Regions from separate parts of the Mediterraneibacter sp. HA8405 genome, predicted to be linked through region 1. Evidence: a T-box and tRNA genes for the amino acid it is inferred to sense, from the RefSeq annotation. Region 1 holds a T-box; the other holds one or more tRNA genes.
The links. A T-box is a leader RNA that pairs with one kind of tRNA and senses whether it is charged. The one in region 1 lies ahead of tyrS (tyrosine--tRNA ligase), so its partner is inferred to be a tRNA-Tyr.
Positions count from the first base shown of each region.

Region 1 (3,264 bases):
GATTTCTGTATAACCGGGAAAATCTGTATAAGCAGACTATATACCAGAAAAAAGACTATACCAGAAAAAGGAAGCCGGCTTTCTCCTGAAAAGCCGCTTCCTTTTTTCCATTTTCCCGGATCCCGGGTCTTCTGCCCTGTGTTTCTCCGGACAATTCTTATTTCCCGGCGTCCTCTTTCACCAGAACTTTCTCGATGGACGCCATGTACATCACATGATAATCCTTATCCGGATACCATTTTCCGTCAATCCAGTCCTCGGTAAAATACTCCGGTCCCATTGGCTGAGCATACATTTTTCTGCAGACAAAGATCATATCTGCCTCTTCAAATGCTGTTGTTCCATCTGTATAATACGGAGTCAGTCCGGCTTCTTTTTCCTTATCGCAGTCCCGGCCTGATTTTGTGCCGCATATATTCAGAGCGCCGCGGTGATCCGCGGAATAAAAAGACACTGTAAACAGTTCACCCGCATCCACAAATTCTTTTGTATATCTCTGGGGACGGAGGTATACGCTTACTACATTTTTGCCCCACATAACGCCCATGGCGCCCCAGCTTGCAGTCATGGTATTGTGCTTTTTCTCGTCGCCGGCTGTGACCAGCATCCATTCTTTTCCGATTTTTGTAAAGGGATTGAACTGAAGCTCCTCTGCTTTGATTTCACGAAATGCCATAATATCTCCTCCTGTCTGTGCATTTTATGTCTCTGCTTTTTATATCTCTGCTTTTTACGTCAGCGCCGGCATCCGGGCGTCTGTCCCTGTATGCCGGCGCTGAAACGCTATTATTTTGCTATAACTCTTCGGAAGTTTTTCTTTCCTTTTTTGAGAATGACTCCGTCTCCTGAAAGCGCGTCTTTTGTGTAAGATGCACTGATGTCGGTTACCTTCTCACCGTCCACGGTAACGCCGCCCTGCTGTACGGCACGTCTTGCCTCAGATCTTGACGGCACCAGACCGCTTCTGGAAAGCATGGATAAAATATCAATGCTGCCATCTTTGAAATCTTCCTCTGTCAGCTCTGCTGTTGGCATCTCTGCCGCATTTCCCTGGCTGAACAGCGCACGTGCGCTTTCCTGGGCTTTCTTCGCTTCTTCCTCGCCGTGTACCAGCTTGGTCAGCTCAAATGCCAGGATTTCTTTTGCCGTATTCAGCTGCGCTCCTTCCCAGGAATCCATCTTATCGATCTCTTCAAGCGGAAGGAAGGTAAGCATGCGGATACATTTCAGCACATCGGCGTCAGCCACATTTCTCCAGTACTGGTAGAAGTCGAAAGGAGAAGTCTTCTCCGGGTCAAGCCATACAGCGCCGGACTGGGTTTTTCCCATCTTCTTTCCTTCTGAGTTGAGAAGCAGGGTTATCGTCATAGCGCCTGCATCCTTGCCCAGTTTTCTGCGGATCAGTTCTGTTCCGGCAAGCATGTTGCTCCACTGATCGTCTCCGCCGAACTGCAGGTTGCAGCCGTATTTCTGGAACAATGCGTAGAAGTCATATGCCTGCATGATCATGTAGTTGAACTCAAGAAAGCTCAATCCTCTCTCCATCCTCTGCTTGTAGCACTCTGCGGCAAGCATTCTGTTAACAGAAAAATGTGGGCCCACTTCTCTGAGCAGTTCAATATAATTCAGATCCAGCAGCCAGTCCGCGTTATTTACCATAAGAGCTTTGCCCTCGGAAAAATCGATAAACCTGCTCATCTGCTTTTTGAAACAGTCACAGTTGTGCTGAATCTGCTCCGGTGTCATCATGCTTCGCATGTCTGTCCTTCCGGAAGGATCTCCGATATATCCCGTGCCGCCGCCGATCAGCGCGATCGGCTTATTGCCCGCCTCCTGCAGACGCTTCATCAGACACAGAGCCATAAAATGGCCTACATGAAGGCTGTCCGCCGTAGGGTCAAAGCCGATATAAAAAACAGCCTTTCCATTATTAACAAGCTCCCGGATTTCCTCCTCATCCGTAACCTGGGCGATCAGCCCTCTCGCCTGAAGTTCTTCGTAAATTCCCATCTTCTTTCTCTCCTTTTCTTGTTTTCCCGTTTGTGATTTTCCAAAATGTCAGACAACTTCGCTGAAAGGGGACGGACCCCTTTGAAAAAGGGTCCGTCCCCTTTCGCCGAAGTCGTCTGACGTAACAAAAAATCCGTCCTTACTGTCTGACAATAAGGACGGATATAACCGCGGTACCACCTTGTTTTCCGGGCAGCTCACACTGTCCGGCTCTGTAAGTGCCTAAATCAGCACTCTGTGCGGTAACGTGCACTCACGTCACAGCCTACTGGTCAATAAACTGATTTTCGGTGTGAAGCTCCGGGATGTATTCACAAAACCGTATCATGCGCCTCTCATCAGCCGGCTGCTTTCTGTTTTCGCGGTATTCTGCTACTTCTTCCCTTCACAGCGTTTGTTTTATATTTCTGTTCTTACAGAGAGATATTAGACTATCCCCCGCCGTTTGTCAAGCCTGTTTTCTCTTTGTCAGTTTTAAACGGTAAAAATATATTTACCTGCCATATGCCAATGAATTTCTAAGAAAAAATAAGTTATCCACAACACTGGTTTTTCTTCCGAACTTATTCACTTTTAAGGCCCTGATGACCGAATTTCCTCTTTTTGTAGATAATTCAGTTCATTTTCCTCTTGGCAGGCACCACTTCCTTTGCTATACTTATCTCAGTTGAATGACTGTGTATTTTCATCAACTGGGAATATATCTTCTTTTGTTAGTTGCCGTCCAAAGCTGGCTAACAAATCAGAAGATATATTTTTTTGCTTCTTTTTGATCCCATTCTTCTCCAGATAATAATACTCATACAACTGTTTCACAAAATCCGAGATCTGTGCCATCAGATAATGGTTCTTCTGCGCCTGGTCATCCCAGCTGCATGTATGGGTAATGCTTCCCTGCCAGTTCTTCTGCCGGTTAAATCCTTCATTCTCTATCTTCCAGCGCTTTCTTCCCGTTTCCGCCATCTTTTCCGCATTCCCTTTGGTAATCCTTATGCTGCTCAGCCATTGGAATTCTGTTGTTTCTCCAGCCTTTTCTTCCCGATATCTTAATACGTGTACCGGTTTGCCATCATAATCAATATCATTCACGAATTCGGCTTTCTCTGTTTTCCCTTTTTCCGGTATCTTTTCGTATTCTTCCGCTATGCTCGGAATACTTCCCTTTTTATACCGGATCAGGAATTCCCACTTATATTCCCTGCACAGATCCATAACCGGTTTTGATGCATACAGACTGTCTGCCAGCAGCAGGAT
Region 1 is NZ_CM148758.1:27,034-30,297, forward strand. Features, by position in the region: gene AC0QUU_RS00110 (6-phosphofructokinase) at 1-1, shown strand, start outside; gene AC0QUU_RS00115 (flavin reductase) at 158-676, opposite strand; gene tyrS (tyrosine--tRNA ligase) at 787-2,010, opposite strand; T-box leader at 2,162-2,408, opposite strand; gene AC0QUU_RS00125 (transposase) at 2,674-3,264, opposite strand, start outside.

Region 2 (3,264 bases), 590 kb from region 1:
GGAAGTACCGTGCCTTTGACAGAAATAACAATCTTTGACGGATCATATCGTTCCGTCCGCATCAGCTTCATATGCCGGAGTCCCTGAAGTCTTCTCCTTGCATCGTCAAGGAGAATCGTATATTCTGCAAATACTTTCTCTCCTCTATCGTTCAGCATCCGGATACACTCATCCATTCCTGCCATAAGCACGTACGAAGGGCTGCTGGACTGCAGCATATGAAGATATCTCCTTACCTTGTCTCTTTTAACGATACTCCCGTTCATATGTAGAAGCGCTGTCTGAGTAAGAGAAGGAAGTGTCTTATGCAGGCTGTGAACCACTATATCTGCTCCAAGCTGATTTCCATTCTCCGGAAAATACGGATGAAATCCCAGGTGTGCTCCATGTGCCTCATCAAGAATCAGCGGAATATTTTTTTTGTGCACTGCTTCAGCAATTTTCCTCACGTCTGACACCACACCGTCATATGTAGGTGAAGTCAGAACTGCCGCCCGAATATCCGGATATTCCGCCAAAATTAATTCAACCTGTTCTGCGGATATCTCTCCGTTCATATCAGTTCCAGGCACATATTCCGGATAAATATATACCGGATGCAGATCGTTAAGAAACACAGCATTATACACCGATTTGTGGCAGTTTCTTGCTATCAGAATCCTGTCTCCGCGCTCCGTGCAGCCCAGCAGCGCGCTCAACAGCCCTGTTGTACTGCCGTTAATAAGATAATGGGTCTCATCTGCATGAAAGGTCTCGGCTGCCCGTCCCTCAGCTTCTTTCAGTATACTTTTTGCATGATGCAGATCGTCAAACCCTTCAATCTCCGTAATATCAATCTCATACGGCAGATCTGCGTCTGTTATATTATTCCGTTTATGTCCCGGCATATGAAAGCCATAATAATCAGATGAAGCATACTTCATCAGCTTCTCATATAAGTATTCCATATCATAAACCTTTCTTTTTCCCTGATTTTTCTTATTTTATCACAGCCGCATGTATTTTACTACTCTATTGATCTACTGAACTCCTCATCCCCCCTATTACTTCTTTACCACAATTTTTTAGAAATCTTAACTTCTTTTTTATATAAACGACACATACTTCTCACATTTTCTGGTTATATTATAGGCAAATAAAGCAGTAATGCTTTTTTACAATATATTTCCTCTTTTCTCAGTCGGGTGCCCTTGCTTCCGGCTTTTTTTATTATATTTTTAATGAATAAAGCTTGAGCAGCAGAAAAAATATAAATCTTCTGTTTCTGAAATAAAAAACCGGGGAATCGCTTTCCCCGGAATCGTAATATTTACTGAGCGTGCGGGGATTCGAACCCCGGACAACTTGATTAAAAGTCAAGTGCTCTACCACCTGAGCTACACGCCCTTATTCAGTTTTGTTTTCTCCAGCTATTTTGTAATTTATTGCAGAGAAAAATGCCCAGAACCGGAATCGAACCAGTGACACGAGGATTTTCAGTCCTCTGCTCTACCAACTGAGCTATCTGGGCATTTGACACATCCGCATATATGCAGTGTGTAAGTTGCGGGAGCAGGATTTGAACCTGCGACCTTCGGGTTATGAGCCCGACGAGCTTCCAGACTGCTCCACCCCGCGATATTAAATTTTTGTCTTCTTTTTAAAAGACAAAAGCCGATGATCGGACTTGAACCGATAACCTGCTGATTACAAATCAGCTGCTCTGCCAATTGAGCCACATCGGCATATAAATGGATGGAGGTGGATTCGAACCACCGAAGCAACTTGCAACAGATTTACAGTCTGCCCCCTTTGGCCACTCGGGAACCCATCCATAAATTTTTTAAGTGGGGCCTACAGGGCTCGAACCTGTGACCCTCTGCTTGTAAGGCAGATGCTCTCCCAGCTGAGCTAAGACCCCACATACGACCCAGAAGAGACTCGAACTCTCGACCTCCGCCGTGACAGGGCGGCGCTCTAACCAACTGAGCCACTGGGCCATTTTCCAATTATTCAGGATATATATACCCTGAAAACTACATACAAAGAATCAATCCATCCATCTTCACCTATTCCCGCTTTGGTTATGCCCTCGACCGATTAGTAACAGTCAGCTCCATGCGTTACCGCACTTCCACCTCTGCCCTATCTACCTCGTCGTCTTCAAGGGGTCTTACTAACTTGTCGTTATGGGATATCTCATCTTGAGGGGGGCTTCACGCTTAGATGCCTTCAGCGTTTATCCCTTCCCGGCTTGGCTACTCTGCTATGCTCTTGGTAAAACAACAGATACACCAGCGGCCAGTCCATCCCGGTCCTCTCGTACTAAGGACAGCTCCTCTCAAATATCCTACGCCCACGCCGGATAGGGACCGAACTGTCTCACGACGTTCTGAACCCAGCTCGCGTACCGCTTTAATGGGCGAACAGCCCAACCCTTGGGACCGACTACAGCCCCAGGATGCGATGAGCCGACATCGAGGTGCCAAACCACTCCGTCGATGTGAACTCTTGGGAGTGATAAGCCTGTTATCCCCAGGGTAGCTTTTATCCGTTGAGCGATGGCAATCCCACTTTATACCACCGGATCACTAAGTCCTACTTTCGTACCTGCTCCACCCGTCGGTGTCGCAGTCAAGCTCCCTTCTGCCTTTGCACTCTGCGAATGGTTTCCAACCATTCTGAGGGAACCTTTGAGCGCCTCCGATACCCTTTCGGAGGCGACCGCCCCAGTCAAACTCCCCACCTGACATTGTCCCCCAGCCGGATCACGGCTGCTGGTTAGAAACCCAGTACTGCAAGGGTGGTATCCCAACATTGGCTCCATGGCAACTGGCGTCACCACTTCACAGCCTCCCACCTATCCTGTACATGCAATACCGAATCCCAGTATCAAGCTGGAGTAAAGCTCCATGGGGTCTTTCCGTCCTGGCGCAGGTAACCAGCATCTTCACTGGTATTTCAATTTCACCGGGTGCATTGTTGAGACAGTGCCCAAATCATTACGCCTTTCGTGCGGGTCGGAACTTACCCGACAAGGAATTTCGCTACCTTAGGACCGTTATAGTTACGGCCGCCGTTTACTGGGGCTTAAGTTCAAAGCTTCGCTTGCGCTAACCTCTCCCCTTAACCTTCCAGCACCGGGCAGGCGTCAGCCCATATACCTCACCTTTCGGTTTCGCATAGACCTGTGTTTTTGCTAAACAGTTGCTTGGGCCAATTCTCTGCGGCCTCTCTCGAGGCACTCCTTCTCCCGAAGTTACGGAGTCATTTTGCCGAGTTCCT
Region 2 is NZ_CM148758.1:613,205-616,468, reverse strand. Features, by position in the region: gene AC0QUU_RS02945 (aminotransferase class I/II-fold pyridoxal phosphate-dependent enzyme) at 1-947, opposite strand, end outside; tRNA gene AC0QUU_RS02940 (tRNA-Lys) at 1,314-1,386, opposite strand; tRNA gene AC0QUU_RS02935 (tRNA-Phe) at 1,438-1,510, opposite strand; tRNA gene AC0QUU_RS02930 (tRNA-Met) at 1,544-1,617, opposite strand; tRNA gene AC0QUU_RS02925 (tRNA-Thr) at 1,652-1,724, opposite strand; tRNA gene AC0QUU_RS02920 (tRNA-Tyr) at 1,732-1,813, opposite strand; tRNA gene AC0QUU_RS02915 (tRNA-Val) at 1,828-1,900, opposite strand; tRNA gene AC0QUU_RS02910 (tRNA-Asp) at 1,906-1,979, opposite strand; rRNA gene AC0QUU_RS02905 (23S ribosomal RNA) at 2,060-3,264, opposite strand, start outside.
Region 2: it has a tRNA-Tyr gene. The T-box ahead of tyrS (tyrosine--tRNA ligase) is inferred to sense a tRNA for this amino acid. The anticodon was not compared.